DNA from 2 places in the Promicromonospora aerolata genome. Region 1 is predicted to be linked to the other one. Evidence: riboswitches for the same ligand, from Rfam matches in the RefSeq annotation. Region 1 holds a riboswitch; the other holds the start of a gene.
What was found. Region 1 has a riboswitch for FMN ahead of pnuC (nicotinamide riboside transporter PnuC). Riboswitches for the same ligand answer to the same signal wherever they lie in the genome.
Positions count from the first base shown of each region.

Region 1 (9,916 bases):
CGTGCACACCGGCGAGCCGCCCGACGGGTGACGGGTCGCCCGCGACGACGGCCGTCACGTTGGACCGCGTCAGGTGGCGCAGCTCGTCGAGCGTGCCGGACTCGACCGACACCCCGTTGCGGATGATCGTCACGGTGTCGCACACCTTCTCGACCTCGTGCAGGATGTGGCTGCTGAGCAGCACCGATGTGCCCTGTGCGGCGGCCTCACGGACGTACTCGGTGAACACGGCCTCCATGAGCGGGTCGAGACCGGACGTGGGCTCGTCGAGGATCAGCAGGTCCACGTCCATGGAGAACGCCGCCACGAGGGCGACCTTCTGTCGGTTGCCCTTGGAGTAGGTGCGGGCCTTCTTGGTGGGGTCCAGCTCGAACCGCTCGAGCAGGTCGGCCTTGCGCTTCGTGTCGACCGTGCCGCGCAGGCGGCCCAGGAAGTCGATGGCTTCGCCGCCGGTCAGGTTGGGCCAGAGGCTGACGTCGCCGGGCACGTAGGCGAGACGCCGGTGCAGCGCGACGGCGTCGCGCCACGCCTCCCCGCCGAACAGGCGGGCGGTGCCGGAGTCCGCGCGCAGCAGACCGAGCAGCACGCGGATGGCGGTGGACTTGCCGGCCCCGTTGGGGCCGAGGAACCCGGCGACCTCGCCGGGCCGGACGGTCAGGTGCAGACCGTCGAGGGCCTGGACGCTCCCGAAGGACTTGTACAGGTCGTGGATCTCGATCGCTGGTGTCGCGGTCATGGCTCGCTCGCTCTCTGACGTCGGAAGGGGGACGTAACAGGGCAGCGCTCGTTCGACCGGCGGGTACCCGGTCAGCCTGGCGCGGGCGCTGCCTCGTCCTGCGACGGCGGGTCCGAGACGTACATGAGGTAGTCGTCCAGCATGCGGCGTGACGTGAGAAACCCCTCCGAGAACAGCTCCATCATCGGCAGGTAGCTGTTCGCCAGGTAGTCGCGGACGATGGCCACGAGGTCGCTCGGGTCCGACGGCGGGTCGAGCGTCACCTCGAGCAGCAGCGCGCCGAGCGACGAGAGCGTGAGGTAGCGGGCCCGCGCGGCCTCGTCCCGGCTGGGCACGATGACGCCGGCGGCGACACCCTCACGGGTGTAGTCGACCGCGTCGGTGACCATGTGGTCGATGAACTCCCGGGCCAGCGCGCCACCGTCCTGCATGGACCGCAGGACGTACCCGACGATGGGCGCGTTCTCCTCGGCGGCGGCGAACTTGTGGAAGAAGCTCTGGTTCGCCGCGGCGTCTGCGACGTTCTCCCGCTTGAGCCGGCGGATGGTGGCCAGCAGGTGCGCGTCGCACTCGGCGCGGAGCTTCTCCTTGGACCCGAAGTGGTGCATCACCAGGCCGGCGCTCACCCCGGCGTCGGCCGCGATGGCTCTCACCGAGGCCCCGAAGCCCTCCACCGCGAAGCGGCGGACCGCGGCATCGCGGATCCGGGCGCGTGCGGTGCGGTCGGCGTCGGCCGGCACGCTGTTGCCCGACGGCGGCACGGCCCCCGCCTGCTCCTCGGCACCACTGACTGAACGCATGTTCAACATGCTAACCAAGCGTTCAGCCCAGTGTCCATACCTGTGTGGGTCAGGCCTCCGCGGTACCGCGCCAGCGGCCGATCGCACCCATCACGTGGTAGATCACCAACGCGGCGGCGGTGCCGAGCGCGATGCCGCCGAACTGCAGGTCGCCGGCCGTCCACGTGTAGTCGGCGATGCCGATGATGAGCGGCACGGCAGCGGTGGTCAGGTTCACCGGGTCGGAGAAGTTGACCTTGCCCTGCACCCAGATGCGCGCGCCGAGAATGCCGATCATCCCGTAGAGCATGGTCGTGGCACCGCCGAGCACCCCCTGGGGGACGGTAGCGATCAGCGCGCCGAACTTCGGCGAGAGGCTGAGCACCAGGGCGCCGAACGCGGCCACCCAGTACGCCGCCGTCGAGTACACCCGGGACGCGGCCATGACCCCGATGTTCTCGGCGTACGTGGTGGTGCCCGAGCCGCCGCCGAGACCCGCGAACGTGGTCGCCACGCCGTCGGCCAGGAGCGCCCGGCCGGTCAGCCGGTCGTAGTTGCGTCCGGTCATCGCGGCCACCGACTTCACGTGCCCCACGTTCTCCGCGATGAGCACGAGCACCACGGGGAGGAACAGGCCGAGCACGCCCGGGTCGAACGACGGTGCGACGAACTGCGGCAGGCCCACCCAGTCCGCCTGCTCGGCCGCCGAGAAGTCCACCTCGCCGCGAACGGCCGCGAACGCGTACCCGACGGCCACCCCGAGCAGGATCGCGAGCCGGCCGATGAGGCCCCGGAACAGCACCTGGATCAGGATGATCGACGCGAGAGTGACCACCGCCGTCACCGGCGAGCTCTGGAACCCCGAGCAAGCGCCGCTCTCGTCGCACGTGCCCCACGCCACGGGCGCCAGGTTGAGGCCGATCAGCGCCACGATCACGCCCGTGACCACCGGCGGCATCGCGACCTGGATCCAGCGCGGCCCCGCGAAGTGCACCACCACGCCGACCAGCGCGAGGAGCACGCCGGTGGCCAGGATGCCGCCGATCGCCACCGACTGCCCGCCCGACGCCGTGGCGGCGAGGATCGGCGCGATGAACGCAAAGCTGGACCCCAGATAGCTGGGCAGCTTGTTGCCCGTGATCAGCAAGAAGGTGATCGTGCCGAGCGCCGAGAAGAACAGCGTGGTCGCCGGGTCGAAACCCGTGAGGATCGGCACCAGGAACGTGGCCCCGAACATCGCGACGATGTGCTGCAGGCCGATCCCGACCGTACGCGGCCAGCTCAGGCGCTCGTCGGGAGCGACCACCTCGCCGGGGGTGATGCGGGCGCCATCACCGTGCAGCTGCCAGCCGATTCGCATGTGTCTGTCCTTGATCTCGCAACGGGAATGCCGTGCGGATCCTAGTCGCAGGTGGTGCGGACCTCGCTGAGGTCGTCATCCACGGCCGGCGCCGGGCAGAGGAACTGCGCGTACCGCTCGTCGTCGTCGACGTAGCGCTTCAGCCAGGACAGGCTGTACCTGGCGATCGCAGTGTGGGGCGCGCTCGGCGCGGAGTGTGACGCGTCGCGCAGCTCCAGGTAGGCCTTGTCGCCGTCCGCCGGCAGCGACTCGTAGAGCGGCTCGGCGTGCGACCGCACCCGCGCGATCCGGTCGTCCTCGGCGCCGACGATCAGGGTCGGGGCGGACACCTCGGGAAAGGTCTTGTCCGAGCTCCACGGGGTCATCGGGATGACCGCCTGCAGGGCCGGGTACTCCTTGGCGGCCTCCAGGCTGCCGCCGCCGCCCATCGAGTGCCCCATCACGGCGAGCCGGTCGGGGTCGATCCGGTCCGCCAGCTCCGAGTCCTGCAGGTGGTCCAGGGCGGCGAGCAGCTGGTCACCCCGGCGAGCCGGGGAGTCGGCGGGCCGCATCGTGTCGATGGTGACCACGACGAAACCCTGGGAGGCCAGCCGCGGGCCGAGCCACGCGATCGCCGCCTGCGAGGAGCGGTAGCCCGGGGACACCGCGACCGCGCCGAACGTGCCCTCGGAGGTGTCGGTCGGGTAGTAGACGGTGCCGCCGCCAAAACCCTCTGCGGTGGCACGCGGGACGACGGCGACCTCGATCTCGAACGTGCCCCGGGGCGCCTCGATGCTCTCCTCGGTCGGGTCGGGGCCACGCTGGAAGTCGTCGGCGGCGACGGCGGCCGGTACCGCGGCGAACGTGCCCGTGGTGAGCACGGTCGCCGCGAGAGCGGCGCGGAGGGCACGAGAAAAGCTCTGCATGGAGTTCTCCTGGGGTGTGTCGCGAGAAGCGGCCGACACGACCATAGGAAGAATTTCTCCGTGCGGCCTGCGCTGGGTGTCATCCCGCGCCCCACCGCATCGCCGTCAGCCGAGCTGCGGGCGCACCTCGCGTGCGATCAGGTCGAGGTGGTCGAGGTCCGCCAGGTCGAGGATCTGCAGATAGACCCGCTGGATGCCGTCGGCCTCCAGGGCCTTGAGCCGGTCCACCACCTCGCCGACCGTCCCGGCGATGCCGTGCTCGCGCAGCTCACCAGGTTCGCGGCCGATCGCAGCGGCCCGCCGGGTGAACTCGGCCTCGTCCTGTCCGACGGCGGCCACGAGCGCCACCGACTGCACCATCGACTCGGGCCCACGGCCCACATCGGACAGTGCCTTCTCGATCACCTTCACCCGCGCGCCGATCGTGTCGATCTCCGGGAACGCCTGGTTGTACTCCGCGCCGTACCGCGCCGCCAGGGCGGGCGTGCGGCGCGGGCCGCCACCGCCGACGAGCACGGGGATCTTCGGCTGCGTGGGCTTCGGCAGCGCCGGCGAGTCCGTGAGCTGGTAGTGCTCGCCGGCGAACGAGAACTTCTCCCCGACCGGCGTCTCCCACAGGCCCGTGATGATCGCGAGCTGCTCCTCGAGGAGCCCGAACCGCTTGTCCGGGAACGGGATGCCGTACGCGCTGTGCTCTGCCTGGTACCACCCGGTGCCGAGGCCGAGCTCGACCCGGCCACCGGACATCTGGTCCACCTGCGCCACCTGGATGGCGAGCACGCCAGGGTGCCGGAACGTGGCCGAGGACACGAGCGTGCCGAGCCGCACGGTCGAGGTGTCGCGGGCGAGACCGGCCAGCGTGGTCCACGCGTCCGTGGGACCGGGCAGCCCGTCCCCGCCCATGGCGAGGTAGTGGTCGGAACGGAAGAACGCACTGAACCCGAGCTGCTCCGTCGTCTGGGCGACGGCGAGCTGGTCGTCGTACGTCGCGCCCTGCTGGGGCTCGGTGAAGATGCGCAGGTCGAGAGTCATGCCCCCACAATGCCACGCGACCCGCCGTGGGCCGGGAGCGCTCTCGTCCCGCCGCGCGACCGCTGCCGGCCTCCGCGGCCGGACGGCGTCAGTCGAACCGGGGCTTCGTCGTGCGGGAGCGCTTGAGCTCGTAGAAGTACGGGTAGCGCGCGAGCGCCACCGCGGCGTCGAACAGGACCGCCGCCTCCGCACCGCGCGGGATGCGCGTGAGCACGGGGCCGAAGAACGCGACGCCGTCCACGTGGATCGTCGGCGTGCCGACGTCGTCCCCGACGGGCTGCATGCCCGCCTCGTGGGACGCCGCGAGCGCCGTGTCGTAGCTCTCCCCCGTCGCGGCCTGCGCGAGGGAGGCGGGCAGCCCGGCCTCGGCGAGCGCCTCGGCCGCCACGGCGTCGAAGTCCTTGTTCTGCTGGTCGTGGATGCGGGTCCCGGCGGCCGTGTAGAAGGCGGAGAACGCCTCGGGACCATGCTCCGTCTGGACGGCGGCGGCGACGCGGCCGATGCCCTGCGATCCGTCGATGCGCGCCCGGTAGTCGGCGTCGAGGTCCCCGTCCTTGTTGAGCAGGTACAGGCTCATGAGCTTGAAGGTGAGCTCGACGTCACGGTGCCGGGCTACCTCGAGCGCCCAACGGGACGTGATCCAGGCATACGGGCAGATGGGGTCGACGTAGACATCGACGGCGGGCTGGGCAGCGGTCTCGGTCACGCCCAGCAGACTACGCTCACTGCGTGACCGGGATCCGTTGGGCAAGTCTGGCCACCGTCGTCGGCGGCGGGGTGATCTTTCTGGTGTGCCTCGTGGGCGTCGTACTGGGCCATCCGTGGTCGGCCGTGCCCGGTGGTGTCGCCCTCCTGATGGCCGTGCGCGAGGTGCGCTACCTGCGGAGACTGCGGTCGGGGAAGATCGCCGGACGGGAAAGTTAGCGCCATGAACAGCACGTATCGCTCAAGTACTCTTCACGCGGTCCGGCACGCACGGGGTAGCCTGCCTGGCATGACCGCCGTCCGTACCCACACGCACGCGCAGGCAGTAGACGCTGCGGTGGACCTGTTCACCCGGCAGGGGTACGAGGGAACCACTGTCGAGGAGATCGCCGACGCCGCCAAGGTCAGCCGGGCCACGTTCTTCCGCCGGTTCCGCTCGAAGGAAGACGTGGTCTTCGCCGACCACGAGCTGCTGCTCGAGGAGGTGGTGGTGATGCTCGCCGCCACGCGTCCCGACGCCCGCGCCAGCGAGGAGTCCGGGCACGACCTCGGGCGCGCCTGGGACCCCGACGTCGACCCGTACCTCGAGGTGTGCCGCGCCGCACGCATGGTGTTCGACCACCATGTGGGCCAGCGCGAGACCTCGCTCGCCCGGTACGCCCTGCTGCAGCAGGTCCCCGCGCTACGTGACCGTGAGCTCATCACCACGCACCGCTACGAGCGGGCGTTCACGCACTACCTGCGCGACACGCTGCCGCCGGAGCGTTCCGCCTCGACGGCGTCGATAGCCTTCGCCGCCTCCGTCGTCGCCGTGCACAACGCGATCCTGCGCCGCTGGCTGCGTACGCCGTCGCTCGAGCTGCGGCCCGAGCTCGAGGAGGCGTTCGCCGACCTCCGGCGGGCCGCCGTCCTCGGCACTGCCGCCCACCCGCTGTCCGACGACGGCACTCCGGCGGGCCGGCGCGTGGTCGTCACCGTCGTCGAGGGCGGGGCGGGGGCCGACGAGGTGGCCCGCGCGGTCCGGGACGCCCTCGTCTGACTCCACGTGTGAGACCGCGGTCGCTCGGGTGACCTGTGCTTCTGACCCGTCGGGGGGCGGGTGTTCGGTCGGGAATGCGCCCATGGCATCCTGTGTTCCGATAGTCAACGTGCAGCAGATGCACACGTGCTCCGGGGTCGGTGAAATTCCGAGCCGGCGGTGATAGTCCGCGACCCGGGTCGCTCCTTCGGGAACGACCCGGCTGACCTGGTGAGATTCCAGGACCGACGGTTAAAGTCCGGATGGGAGGAAGCACGTGCGGCGCGCGCCGACGCCCCTCGGGGCGCCGTCACCGCGCCGTCGTCGGCGCCTTGTGGCGCGCCGGCCCTCACCCCGGAGTCCCCGTGTGCGGACCGGGAGAGGGAAGAGACATGGACTGGTTCCGCGCCGCCTACGACGCGACATTCCTGGTAGGCGACCAGCAGATCTACTGGCGCGAGGTCATCGGCAACGTGTTCGGGCTGGCGTCCGCGCTCGGTGGGCTGCGCCGCAAGGTGTGGGCCTGGCCCGTGGGCATCGTCGGGAACATCCTGCTCTTCACCGTCTTCATGGGCTCCTGGTTCGGCGAGACCTCCCGGGCCGACATGCTGGGCCAGGCCGGGCGCCAGATCATGTTCATCGCGGTCTCCGTCTACGGCTGGTACCGCTGGCGCCAGACGCGCCGGCTGGGCGGCGTCGGCACGGTGGCCGTGCACCCCCGCTGGGCCTCCTGGCGGGCCCGGGTCGGCCTGGTCACCGGGATGCTGGCTGGCACACTGCTCCTCACCCCGCTCTTCCGCACCCTGGGCTCGTACGAACCCGTCTGGGCCGACGCCTGGATCTTCATGGGCTCCGTGCTCGCCACCTACGGCATGGCCAAGGGCTGGGTCGAGTTCTGGCTGATCTGGGTCGCCGTCGACCTCGTGGGCGTGCCCCTGCTCTTCTCCGCCGGCTACTGGGCGACCGCCCTGATGTACCTGTTCTACGGCGCGTTCACGCTGTTCGGGTTCTTCGCCTGGTGGCGCATCAGCCGCCGCGAGAGCGGAGATCCCGACCGGCCCGGCAAGGTGGCCGCGGCGGCCTGATCGCGTACCGTCGGCCCTCGTGACCGCACAGGACCGCACGGCCAGGATCGGGATCGTCGGATCGGGCTTCCGCGCCCGCACCATGTTGCGCGTGCTGCACGCCCTGCCGGACCGCTTCGAGGTGTCCGGCGTCGCCACCCGGAACGCGGCGGACCGTGCGGAGCTCGCGGCGAGCGGCCTGCCGGCGGCGGGCCTGCCGGGCCGGCCGGGCCGCGTCTACGCGTCGGTCGCCGAGCTGCTCGCCGGCGGCCGGCCCGACGTCGTGCTGCTGACGCTGCCCGCCGGCGCCGCCCAGCCGGTGATCCGCGAGCTCGCCGCCGCGGGCGTCCCGGTGCTCACCGAGACACCGGCAGCGGGCACGGTCGCCGAGCTGGCGGCGCTGCAGCACCTCGTGGACGACGGCGCCTGCGTGCACGTCGCCGAGCAGTACCACCTGGAGCCGCTGGTCGGGGCACAGCTCGCGGTGGCGGCGTCCGGCCGGCTGGGCAGGGTCACGGACGCGCACGTCGCCGTCGCGCACGACTATCACGGCCTCGACGTGCTGCGCCGGGCACTGGGTGTCACCTTCGAGGACGCCGTCATCACCGCCCGGCGCGACGCCCGCCGCGTGCTGCCCAGCCCGAGCCGTGCGGGCGACCCCGAGGACCTGGCCCTGGTCGACACCGTGCACGCGACCGCGTGGCTCGACTTCGGCGACCGGCTCGGCACCTACGAGTTCGACGACGTCCAGTACCGCTCCTGGGTGCGCTCCCCCGCACTGCTCGTCCGCGGCGAACGGGGTGAGCTGCGCGACGACGTCGTGCGGCACGTCGGCGGCGACGGGCTCCCCCGGCGCTCCACGCTCGAACGCGTGGCCGCAGGCGGCGCCGGCAGCCACGAGGGGCTGTTCCTGCGGGGCTACACGCTCGACGGCGAGTGGCTCTACCGCAACCCGTTCCGCCCGGCCCGGCTGCCCGACGACGAGCTGTCCATCGCGCACATCGTCATGGCCATGGCCGACCACGTGCTGCACGGGGCACCAGCGCCCTGCTCCGTCGCCGAGGCCGCGCAGGACCAGTACCTCCAGCTCGAGGTGCGGCGCGCTGCGGCGTCGGGCGAACGGGTGCGGACCCGGCAGCAGCCCTGGGCAGCCGGACGGGTCTGCGGTCGCGCCGAGGACCACCGAGTGTGAGACCTAGTATCGCTTGACCTGAGATCCGGTACCGGAGCACCATGGGAAGCATGACTCAGACTCCCGGGGTGACGGCACCCGACTACGACGTCACGCAGCCGCTCGACATCGACTTCGCCGGCGCCTTCGCCGACGTCACGGAGGAGGAGCGGGCCTGGCAGCTCGCCGTCCGCCGGTTCGTCCAGGACGAGGTGCTGCCCGTCATCGACGGCTACTGGGAGCGCTACGAGGTCCCGATGGACCTGGTCAAGCGCATGGCCGAGCTGGACTTCCTGCGCGACGGCGTTGACGTGCCCGGGTACCCGAAGATCTCCAAGATGGCGGAGGGCCTCGCCGCGATGGAGATGTCGCGCGGTGACGGCTCGGTGACGACCATCTGCGGCGTGCAGGGCGGTCTCGCGCTGCGGTCCATCGTGATGCTGGGCTCCGACGAGCAGATCGAGCAGTACGCGGGCCCCATGGCCCGGGGCGAGATCCTCGGCGCGTTCGCGCTGACCGAGCCCACCCACGGCTCGGACTCGGTGGGCCTGGAGACCACCGCGGTGCGGGAGACCCGCGACGGAGTCGAGGGCTACGTCATCAACGGCGAGAAGAAGTGGATCGGCTTCGGCTCGATCGGCGACATCTCCGTCGTGTGGGCACGCGGCGAGGACAGCCAGGTGCACGGCTACATCGTGCCGCAGGACACCCCCGGCTACGACGCGACGACGATCGAGGGCAAGATCTCGCTGCGCGCCATCCACCAGGCGCACATCGTGCTGAACGACGTGTTCGTCCCGGCCGAGAACCTCCTGCCGAAGGCCCGCTCGTTCAAGGACACCGGCCGCGTCCTGTTCGCCACCCGGCTCGGGGTCGCCTGGGGCGCCGTCGGCCAGGCCGTGGCCTGCTACGAGGCCGCCGTCGCGTACTCCAAGCAGCGCACGCAGTTCGGCCGGCCGTTGGCGGCGAGCCAGATGGTGCAGGAACGCCTGACCAAGATGCTGTCGACCATCACGCAGATGCAGCTTCTGGTGAAGCAGCTGACGCGCCTCGACGAGGCCGACCAGCTCACCGGCCCGCAGGCCTCGCTCGCCAAGTACACGTGCACGCGCGGCGCCCGGGAGGTCGCCGCGATCGCCCGCGACA
Region 1 is NZ_JBHUHF010000001.1:4,327,631-4,337,546, reverse strand. It holds gene ACFSL2_RS19345 (ABC transporter ATP-binding protein) at 1-736, opposite strand, end outside; gene ACFSL2_RS19340 (TetR/AcrR family transcriptional regulator) at 808-1,536, opposite strand; gene ACFSL2_RS19335 (uracil-xanthine permease family protein) at 1,586-2,875, opposite strand; gene ACFSL2_RS19330 (poly(ethylene terephthalate) hydrolase family protein) at 2,917-3,780, opposite strand; gene ACFSL2_RS19325 (LLM class F420-dependent oxidoreductase) at 3,886-4,812, opposite strand; gene ACFSL2_RS19320 (mycothiol-dependent nitroreductase Rv2466c family protein) at 4,901-5,518, opposite strand; gene ACFSL2_RS19315 (hypothetical protein) at 5,542-5,736, shown strand; gene ACFSL2_RS19310 (TetR/AcrR family transcriptional regulator) at 5,807-6,556, shown strand; FMN riboswitch at 6,679-6,816, shown strand; gene pnuC (nicotinamide riboside transporter PnuC) at 6,928-7,620, shown strand; gene ACFSL2_RS19300 (Gfo/Idh/MocA family protein) at 7,640-8,791, shown strand; gene ACFSL2_RS19295 (acyl-CoA dehydrogenase family protein) at 8,842-9,916, shown strand, end outside.

Region 2 (9,916 bases), 3.4 Mb from region 1:
GCGCCGCCGGAAGAGCTCGCAGATCGCGACGAGCCCACGGAACAGCATGAGGAGGGCGAACAGGTCGAGGCCGGCGAAGACCAGAACCTGGCTGTCGATCAGCGGCTCGTCGACGGCGACGATCCGACCCGGGTCGCGGGCGTCGTACACGACGTCGATCCGACTGTTGAACGCGATGTCGCCCGGCCAGCGGTTGAGTGTCGCCTCGAAGTACGGTGGCTCGTCCGGTCGGACCACCACCGTGTCCCAGCCCCTGCGCACGTGGTCGTAGTCGACCACCCATGCGTTGACCTGCACCCCACGGTCCGCGAGGATCAGCCGATCTTGGATGTGCTCGAACGTGGCGTAGGCGGGAAACGCGGCGACGACGACGGCCACGCAGATCGTGAGCACGAGGCCTTTGGCACTGGATCTTCTGATCTGCCCTGTGCCGATTCGCACTATGGCCTGTCCCGCTGATCGGTCACACAGGGAGGTTAGTGCCCCGTACCGGCGTCGGACCAGCCCCCGGCACTCGTCTCCGCCGGGCGCCAGCGCACCCAGCACGGCGAGCAAGTTGCCGGTCGTGGCGAGGGTGGCCTCCGCACGGCTCAGGGCATCAGACCTCGCTGAAGGTCCGTCGGTAGGCGCCGGGCGTGGTGCCGAGGTACGCCCGGAACCGGCGCCGCAGGTTGACCGCCGACGTGAGACCGACTCGGGTGGCGATGGCTTCGACCGGCAGGTCGGTCTGCTCCAGGAGAGCCCGTGCCGCGTCGAGCCGCTGGCCGAGCAGCCAGTGTCCGGGGCTGGTGCCGAGCTGTTCGGTGAACCGGCGGGCGAGCGTTCGGCTGGACAGCCCAGCACGCTCGGCGAGCCGGTCGAGGGTCAGTGGGGTGTCGAGGCGGGACGCCGCCCACTCGAGCAGCGGCGCCAGCGACCCGTCCGCCCTGGCCGGCGCCGGCTGGGTGGCGTACTGGAGCTGGCTGCCCTCCCGGTGCGGCGGCAGGACCATGTTCCGGGCGACCTGGGCAGCGTAGGCCGCCCCGTGGTCGGATCGAACGAGATGCAGGCACAGGTCGATCCCGGCGCCGGACCCGGCACTGGTCGCCACGTCGCCATGGTCGACATAGAGCACGTCCTCGTCCACCTGGACCTCTGGAAAGCTCGCGGCGAGCCGGGCCGCGTTACGCCAGTGGGTGGTGGCACGGCGGCCGTCGAGCAGTCCGGCCTGTGCGAGGACGAACGCTCCGGTACAGATGGCGACGATCCGTGCTCCGTGCCGGTGGGCCGCCTGCAGCGCCTCGATGACGGCCGGCGCCGCAGGGTCCCCGGGCGGCTGCCAGCCGGGGACGACCACGGTGTCCGCTTCCTGCAGGGCTTCCAGCCCGGCGTCGACCAGCACCGAGTAGCCGATCGTGGTCCGCAGCGCACCGGGGCGCTCGGCGCAGATCCGGAAGCTGTAGCGACCGGGGACACCCGGCAGGGCGGTGTCGAAGACCTCGGCGGCGCAGGAGAGCTCGAAGGGTGACTGCGGCTCGTTGAGGAGGGCGACCACTCGGTGCAGGTTCACTCGGTGCAGGTCCGGCTGAGGCAGGTTGGTTCGACGCAGCTCCATGGCAGAAAGATACCCAAGGATGTCTTTCTTGACACTGGGCTGCGCCGTCCGTCCCGGCCACGGTGGTCCCATGAGCGAAACCACGGAGACGAAGATGCTGAGGAAAAGCGTCCAGGTCGACGGCGAGGCCGCCAGCTACCTGACCGTCGAGCGGGACGGCCCGCCCGTCCTCCTGCTGCACGGGACGTACTGGAGCCGGGTCTGGCTCCCGGTGCTGGGCCGGCTCGCCGAGGCGGGGTTCCGTCCCATCGCCGTCGACCTCCCCGGACTGGGCCGCTCAGGCGGAGAGCTCACCCCGGAGACGGCCACCGTGCCGGCCCTCGCCGGCTGGGTGACCCGGTTCGTGTCCGCGCTCGGGGTCTCCGGGCCGATCGCGCTGGCCGGACATGACATCGGCGGCGCCATCGCGCAGCGCCTCCTCGTCCACGAGCTGCTGGAGGTTTCGCGGTTCGCCCTGGTCAACTCGGTCACGTACGACTCCTGGCCGGTGCCCAGCGTGGCCCGGTTCCGGGACCCCGAGGTCGTCGCCGCGACCACCGGCGCCGAGATTCTCGACGCTCGCCGGCACACCGTGACAGGTGCGCTGGCCGGTGCCGCCACCGAGCCGCTCGTCGCGGAGTACCTGGACCCGTGGACCGACGCGCGGGTCCGCCGCTCCTGGATGGCCCTGGCGGGCGCGGCCGACAGTCGCTACACCCTTGAGCTGACTCCCGCGCTGCAGCGGTCCACGACGCCCAAGCTGCTCGTCTGGGGCGAGGACGACGCCTTCCAGAAGGTGGAGTACGCCGAACGGTTCGCCGCGGAGATCCCGCACACCACGCTCCTCCGCATCCCGGATGCGGGCCACATCCCTACAGAGAACGCCCCCGAACGGATCGGCCGGGCGCTGGCCGAGTTCTTCCTGGCGTAGAGCGGGCGGCGGCACAGAAAGTCCTGTTCAGGGCTGAGGGGCGAGCAGCTCCTGCGGGACGAGCCGGGCGCCGTCGACCCCGGCGAGCAGCAACGGATCGATCAGCTCACCGGTGCGCAGCACGCTGATCGTCCCGGAGGGTTCCAGCACCGCGATCGCGACCTCCCGGGGATGGCGGATGCCGGCCTGGCGGAGCTTCGCGGCGAGCTCGCTCGGCACGACGTGGCAGCGTCGGAGGTTGCGCGTCAGCACGGTCTCGCCCGCCATGAGGAGCATGGGGCGTGTGGTGACCGCACGGGCGCCCCATCCGCGGGTACGCACGAGCCCCACGGCGGCCTGGCAGGCGGCCAAGGTGGCCAGCGCGACGAGACCGCCGACCAGCCGGGGGGCCTCGCCGAGCGCCGCACGCCCGAGGACGGAACCGATGCCGATGATGGCCGCGAGGTCGAACGTCGACAGCCCGGCGAGCATGCGCTGGCCCAGCAGGCGGACCAGCACGACGAGCGCCCCGTACATCCCGGCCGTGGCGATGGCGACGGCGGCGGCCTCGAGCGGCGTGATTCCGAGAAGTTCTTCCACGCGGGCGATTGTCACGTACCGGGGCCCGGCGGGGTGACGCTGTCCGTCGTCACAGGCCGGTGCAGACCTGCGAGCCGGCCCGCAGCGCCGTCAGACGCCCGCCGGCGGCCACACTCCGATGATCACGGCGATGACCAGGATCGTGACCAGCTCGTGCCCCAGGTTGAGGATGGTGAGCGCGGCCGGGCGACCCTCGAAGGCGTCGTGCACGGCGAAGCGCGCGACGGTGAACCCGATCCAGAGCAGGACGGCGGTGACGATCGCGGCCATGAGGAAGGTGCCCTCGTAGAACTCCCACGAGATGTAGGCGGCGCCGGCGAGCACCCACGCGGTCACGAAGCCACCCAGGACCGCCACGACGGACGGCCAGACGGTCGGCTGGTTCGGAGACTTCGGGCCGACCCTCGTCAGCTCGGTCCAGCGGCCGCCGAACACCTTGGGCGTGTACCAGACGGCGCCCACGACCACCGTCGACACCGTGGCGACGATGACTGCCCAGTAGTTCACCTCGGGGATCATCCGTGCTCCCGGTCTGTGGGGACTGCTCGTTCGCAACCGCGATGAATTGCGCTCTACGCTGGCATCATGGCAGCCCTCATCGCCCCGAGCATCCTGTCCGCCGACTTCGCGAACCTGGAGCGCGACCTCGGCCGGATCGCCGATGCCGACTACGCGCACGTCGACGTCATGGACAACCACTTCGTGCCGAACCTGACGCTGGGACTGCCGATCTTCGAGCGCCTCGCGAAGGTGTCGCCGATCCCGCTCGACGCGCACCTCATGATCGAGAACCCGGACCGGTGGGCACCCGCGTTCGCCGAGGCCGGGGCGGCGTCGGTCACCTTCCACGCCGAGGCGGCGCAGGCGCCGGTGCGCCTGGCCCGGGAGCTGCGGAAGCTGGGGGCGCGGGCCGGCGTCGCGCTGCGCCCGGCGACGCCGGTGGAGCCGTACCTGGACCTGCTCACCGAGATCGACATGATCCTGGTGATGACGGTAGAGCCCGGGTTCGGTGGACAGTCGTTCATCGAGGGGACGCTGCCCAAGATCCGGCGCGCACGCGAGGCCGTCAGCGAGTCCGGGCTGGACGTCTGGATCCAGGTCGACGGGGGAGTCTCCCGCGACACCATCGAGCGGGCGGCCGACGCCGGCGCGAACGTCTTCGTCGCGGGCTCGGCGGTGTACGGGGCCGAGGACGTCCCCGCCGAGATCGCGACGCTGCGCGAGCTGGCGTCCCGGCACGCCCACTGACGCGACCGCTCGCTTCGGCACGCCCGCGTCCGCCGTGCGGAGAACACGATAAAAAGTGTGCCAAGCGGGCCTTCCGCCCCACACCGTCCAGCAGACACCGCGCCAACCGCCCCGATGCCGAGGGCCCACCTCGTACTTTCGCCTGATCCGCCGGCCACCCCGCCCTCGTAGCATGTGGCCGTGTCCACCATCCGCGCGGTCTGGGACGAGCCACGTCCCGCCGTCCCGCCCGCGTGGGTCTGGCGCGACGGCGTGTTCGTCGCCGCCGTGGTCACCGCGGCGATGCTCGAGGGAGCGCTGCGCCCGGACGTGCCCGGACGTTGGCTGCAAGCGGCCGTCGTCGTGCTCCTCACGCCGACTCTGCTGTGGCGCCGTACGTACCCGGCACAGATGCTCGCGGTCGGGCTCGCCGTCACCACGGTGCCGAGCGTGCTCCTGGGCCGCGACGTGGACCTCGTCAGCTACGCGTTCACGCTCGCCCTGCCGTACGCGCTGGCCCGGTGGGGGAGCGGCCGCGCCATGGTGCTGGGCGGCGCCGCGGCCCTCGCGATCGTGGGCCTCCGGACGGTGCTCGCGGCCGGGACGCTCGCGGACGCGGGCGGCGCTGTCCTGTTCTACGGTGCGGCGTTCTCGATCGGCCTCGCCGTGCGCTACCGCGCCGGTGCTCGCCGGCGGGAGCGCGAGCAGATGGTGCTGCTGGAGCGGGAACGGCTGGCCCGGGACCTGCACGACGTCGTCGGGCACCACGTCTCGGCCGTCGCCGTGCGGGCGCAGGCAGGGCTCGCGATGTCCCGGACCGACCCGGACGCCGCCACGGACGCGCTGCGCGTGATCGAGGAGCAGGCCTCCCGCGCGCTGGCCGAGATGCGCACCCTGGTGCGCGGCCTCCGCTCGGACGAGCTACGTGGCGGCGGGCCGGACGCGGATGAGCCGCCCGACCTCGCCCCCGGGCCGGTCCTGGCCGACGTCGAGGAGCTCGCCGACCCCTCCTTCCCGCCCGTCGAGGTGGACCTGACGGGAGACCCGTCCCGCGTCCCGGCCGCCGTCGGCGGCGCGGTGCGGCGCATCGCGCAGGAGTCGGTCACGAACGCCCGCCGCCATGCCCGCGGCGCCACCGGGATCACCGTCCTGGTCGAGGTCGGCGCGACGGCCGTCCGGCTCCGCGTGTCCGACGACGGTGCCCCGCAGGCCGCCCGGCCGGCACGTGCCGGGTACGGGCTGGCCGGGATGCGCGAGCGCGCCGCGCTGCTGGGCGGCACGCTCGCCGCCGGGCCGGCCGCACCGGGCGGTTGGACCGTCGAGGCGGAGCTCCCGCTGTCGGCCGGACGCGGGCCGGAGCGCACTGCGTCCGCGAACCCGCCCGCATGAGGCCCGGGGGTGGCCCAGAGGGCCGGGGCGCCGGCTGGGAGCACGCGGCGGAGCACATCCGGGTGCTGGTCGCGGACGACCAGGAGATCGTGCGTACGGGGCTCAGCATGATTCTCGGGGCCCAGGACGGTATCGAGGTGGTCGGCGAGGCGGCGGACGGCGCCGACGCCATCGAGCTCGCGCAGCGGCTCCGCCCCGACGTCTGCCTGCTCGACATCCGGATGCCCGGCCTGGACGGCATCCAGGCGACCCGGCTGCTGGCCGGGCCCGACGTCGCGGAGCCCCTCGCCGTGGTCGTGATCACCACGTTCGATCTCGACGAGTACGTGTACGCGGCCCTGCGGGCGGGGGCCCGCGGCTTCCTGCTCAAGGACGCGGGGCCCGCGCTCCTGGCCCAGGCGGTGCGTGCCGCCGCGCGGGGTGACGCCCTCATCGCGCCGAGCATCACGACCCGCCTGCTCAGCGCGTTCGCCGACGCGGGACCGACGGCCGTGCCGGCGCAGCCGCTCGATCCACTGACGGCGCGCGAGGAGGAGGTGCTCCTGGCGGTCGCCCGCGGGCGGACCAACACCGAGATCGCGCACGAGCTGTACGTGACGCTCAGCACGGTCAAGTCGCACGTGGCGAACCTGATGGCCAAGGTGGGCGCGCGCAACCGGGTCGAGATGGCCCTCTGGGCGTACGACACCGGGCGCGTGCGGCCGGGCCGCCGCTGACGTCGTCCTTTCGGCCAGGCCGGGAACCGGCCGCCCGGCCGATGACGGGCGGGTACCCGGCCACGCAGGCTCTACGCATGACGACGACCAAGGCGAGAACCCCGCGGGCCCGGACCGGACGTAGCGAGTGGCTGGTGCCCGCCGGGCTGCTCCTGCTGACCATCATCCCGTCGCTCGGTGGCGCGGCGCGCGTCACCGAGCTGGCGTCGGATCCCGTCCTCACCGCCGAGAACGCGCGGTTCGTGACGCAGCCCGTGCCGGTCCTGGTGCACATCGTGTGCGCGACCCTGTACGGCGTGCTGGGTGCGTTCCAGTTCGTGCCCCGGCTGCGGCGGAACGGCTGGCACCGGCTGGCCGGCCGGGTCGTCGCCGTCACCGGGCTCGGCGTGGCGCTGACCGGTCTCTGGATGACCGCGTTCTACGACCTGCCGGACAAGGACACGGTGGTCGTCAACGGGGTGCGCTACGTGGTCGGCGTGGTGATGGCGGTGTCCCTGGTCCTGGGGGTGCGGGCGGCGCTGCGCCGCGACCTCGTGGCACACCCGGCCTGGATGATGCGGGCGTACGCGCTGGCCATGGGGGCCGGCACCCAGGCGCTGCTGCTGGGGCCGTACATGCTCCTCGTCGACGCGCCCGCGCCGGTGCCGGTCACGGTGCTCATGACCGCCGCATGGGTGATCAACGCGGCGGTCGCCGAGTGGGTGATCCGCCGTCGCCGGGTGCCCGCGCGCGTGTGACGCACACCATGCCGGTGGCCTGCCGAGTTGTGGCATGCTGGCAAGCAGCAGTACGCACACACGTGCTCCGGGGTCGGTGCAATTCCGAGCCGGCGGTGACAGTCCGCGACCCGCGTCCTCCGTGAGGAGGGCCGGTTGATCTGGTGGAACTCCAGGACCGACGGTGAAAGTCCGGATGGGAGGAAGCACGTGCGGCGCCGCCGTCCCCTGGGGCGGCCACGCCGTGACGTCGTGCGCGCGGGCAGGGCCGGACGGCCCCGTCCGCGTACCCGTCGTCCACCCCGAGCGCCGAAGCTCGGGGAGGACAGCATGACTGAGGCACCGCAAGGCAGCGCCGCGGGGTACGCGCCGGTGCGCGCCGTACCCACCGCCGTCGAGGCCGCGATGCGCCGCGCACTCCTGCTGGCCGCGCAGGGCCCCGCACACGGCCCGAACCCGCGCGTCGGCTGCGTGCTCCTGGACCCGGACGGTCGCACCGTCGCCGAGGGGTTCCACCGGGGCGCGGGCACACCGCACGCCGAGGCGGCGGCGCTGGCCGCCGCCCGTTCCCGCGGTGTCGACCCCCGCGGGACGACGGCGGTGGTGACGCTCGAGCCGTGCGCCCATCACGGCCGGACCGGGCCGTGCGCCGACGCCCTGATCGACGCCGGCGTCACCGCCGTGCACCTGGCGGTCCGCGACCCGAACCCGCTCGCGACGGGCGGCGTGGCCCGGTTGCGTGCGGCGGGGATCGACGTGTCCACCGGGATCCTCGCGGACGAGGGCCAGGAGCTGCTGCGACCGTGGCTGCACGCGGTCCGGACCGGCCGGCCCTACGTGACCCTGAAGCTCGCGACCAGCCTCGACGGCCGGGTCGCCGCGGCGGACGGGACGAGCCGCTGGATCACCGGCCCGCAGGCGCGCGCCCACGCCCACACGGTCCGTGCGCAGGTCGACGCGATAGCGGTCGGCACGGGGACCGCCCTGGCCGACGACCCGTCGCTTACGGCACGCACCCTCGACGGCGGCCTCTTCGAGCACCAGCCGCTCCGAGTGGTGCTCGGCCGCCGCGGGGTGCCCGACGACGCCCGCCTGCGCGGGACCGGGGGCGCGTTGCTGCACCTGCCCGAGCACGACGTCGACACCGCACTCGCGCGGCTCGCGGAACGCGAGGTGCGCCACCTGCTCGTGGAGGGCGGCCCCACGCTGGCGACCGCGCTGCTGGCCGCCGACGCCGTCGACGAGATCCACGCCTACGTCGCACCCGTGCTGCTGGGCGCGGGGGCGACGGTCGTCGGGGACCTCGGCATCAGCACGATCGGCGCCGCCGCGCGCTTCGCCACGCGCGACGTGACGCGGCTCGGCGACGACGTGCTGCTGGTCGCGCGCCGCGCGGAGCCCACCCAGAACCTTGCCCCGGGGTCCGACCCGGGGCCGTCACCGGACGCCCGGAGCGCCCAGCCACGCCAGAACGGCCGGCCCGGCCGGCCCACCCAGGAGGAGATCTGATGTTCACCGGAATCATCGAGGAGCTCGGCTCCGTCGTCGCGCTCGCCCGGCCCGGCGGTGGTGACGGCTCCGACGCCCTGCTGACCGTCGCGGGCCCGCTCGCCGCGTCCGACGCCCGCCCGGGCGACTCGATCGCCGTCGACGGGGTGTGCCTCACGGTCACCTCGGTGACGGACGGCACCTTCGTGGCCGAGGTGATGCCGGAGACATTGCGGCGCAGCTCGCTCGGCGGCCTCCGCCCGGGTGCGCCGGTCAACCTGGAGCGGGCCCTGCCCGCCGACGGCCGGCTGGGCGGACACGTGGTCCAGGGGCACGTCGACGGCGTCGCGACGCTGCGGGCACGTACGCCCGGCCCGCGCTGGGACGACCTCGAGCTCGCCGCACCCGCCGCACTGACCCGGTACGTCGCGGAGAAGGGCTCGGTGGCCCTCTCGGGGGTCTCGCTCACCGTGACCTGGGTGTCGGACGACGGTTTCGGCGTGTCGCTCATCCCGACGACGCTCGCCGCCACGACGCTCGGCCGGCTCACGCCGGGCGACCCGGTCAACGTCGAGGTGGACGTGCTCGCGAAGTACGTCGAGCGGTTGCTGGCGGTGGGCGCGGTGTCCGGTGCGGTGCCGGCCGCGGAGGTCGCACGATGAGCGCGGGCGGCACGGTGCACGCGCTGGCAGCGCCGGCGGCCGCGCCGGGCACCGGCCTCGTCGAGCAGGCTCTCGCCGAGCTCGCCGCGGGCCGGCCGGTCCTGGTCGCCGACGACGCGGGCCGGGAGAACGAGGTGGACGTGGTGCTCGCGGCGAGCACGGCGACGGCCGAGTGGGTGGGCTGGACGGTGCGGCACTCGTCCGGGTACCTGTGCGCACCCATGCCCGCGCACCGCGCGGACGCGCTGGAGCTGCCCCTGATGGTGGAGCGGAGCGAGGACCCCAGGGCCACGGCCTACACGGTGTCGGTGGACGCCGCGGTCGGTGTGACCACGGGGATCTCCGGCGCCGACCGGGCTCGGACCCTGCGAGTGCTGGGCGACCCGGCGTCGGGCGCGCGGGACCTGATCCGTCCGGGGCACGTGCTGCCCCTGCGCGCCCGGCCGGGCGGTGTGCTGGAGCGTGCGGGGCACACCGAGGCCGCGGTGGACCTGGTGCGGCTCGCGGGCGGTCCCGGTCAGGTCCTGGGTGAGGTGGGCGCGATCGCCGAGCTCGTGCGGGACGACGGTGCCGTGCTGCGCCTGTCCGACGCGCGGGTGCTGGCCGCGGAGGCCGGTCTCGTGGTGCTGACGGTC
Region 2 is NZ_JBHUHF010000001.1:938,008-947,923, forward strand. It holds gene ACFSL2_RS04235 (DUF3592 domain-containing protein) at 1-393, opposite strand, end outside; gene ACFSL2_RS04240 (GlxA family transcriptional regulator) at 599-1,594, opposite strand; gene ACFSL2_RS04245 (alpha/beta fold hydrolase) at 1,665-2,504, shown strand; gene ACFSL2_RS04250 (DUF421 domain-containing protein) at 2,532-3,083, opposite strand; gene ACFSL2_RS04255 (DUF1761 domain-containing protein) at 3,174-3,602, opposite strand; gene rpe (ribulose-phosphate 3-epimerase) at 3,669-4,331, shown strand; gene ACFSL2_RS04265 (sensor histidine kinase) at 4,512-5,699, shown strand; gene ACFSL2_RS04270 (response regulator) at 5,696-6,415, shown strand; gene ACFSL2_RS04275 (DUF2306 domain-containing protein) at 6,493-7,152, shown strand; FMN riboswitch at 7,211-7,345, shown strand; gene ribD (bifunctional diaminohydroxyphosphoribosylaminopyrimidine deaminase/5-amino-6-(5-phosphoribosylamino)uracil reductase RibD) at 7,462-8,640, shown strand; gene ACFSL2_RS04285 (riboflavin synthase) at 8,640-9,281, shown strand; gene ribA (GTP cyclohydrolase II) at 9,278-9,916, shown strand, end outside.
Region 2: linked by a shared signal. The riboswitch ahead of ribD (bifunctional diaminohydroxyphosphoribosylaminopyrimidine deaminase/5-amino-6-(5-phosphoribosylamino)uracil reductase RibD) and the one ahead of pnuC (nicotinamide riboside transporter PnuC) in region 1 are both predicted to bind FMN.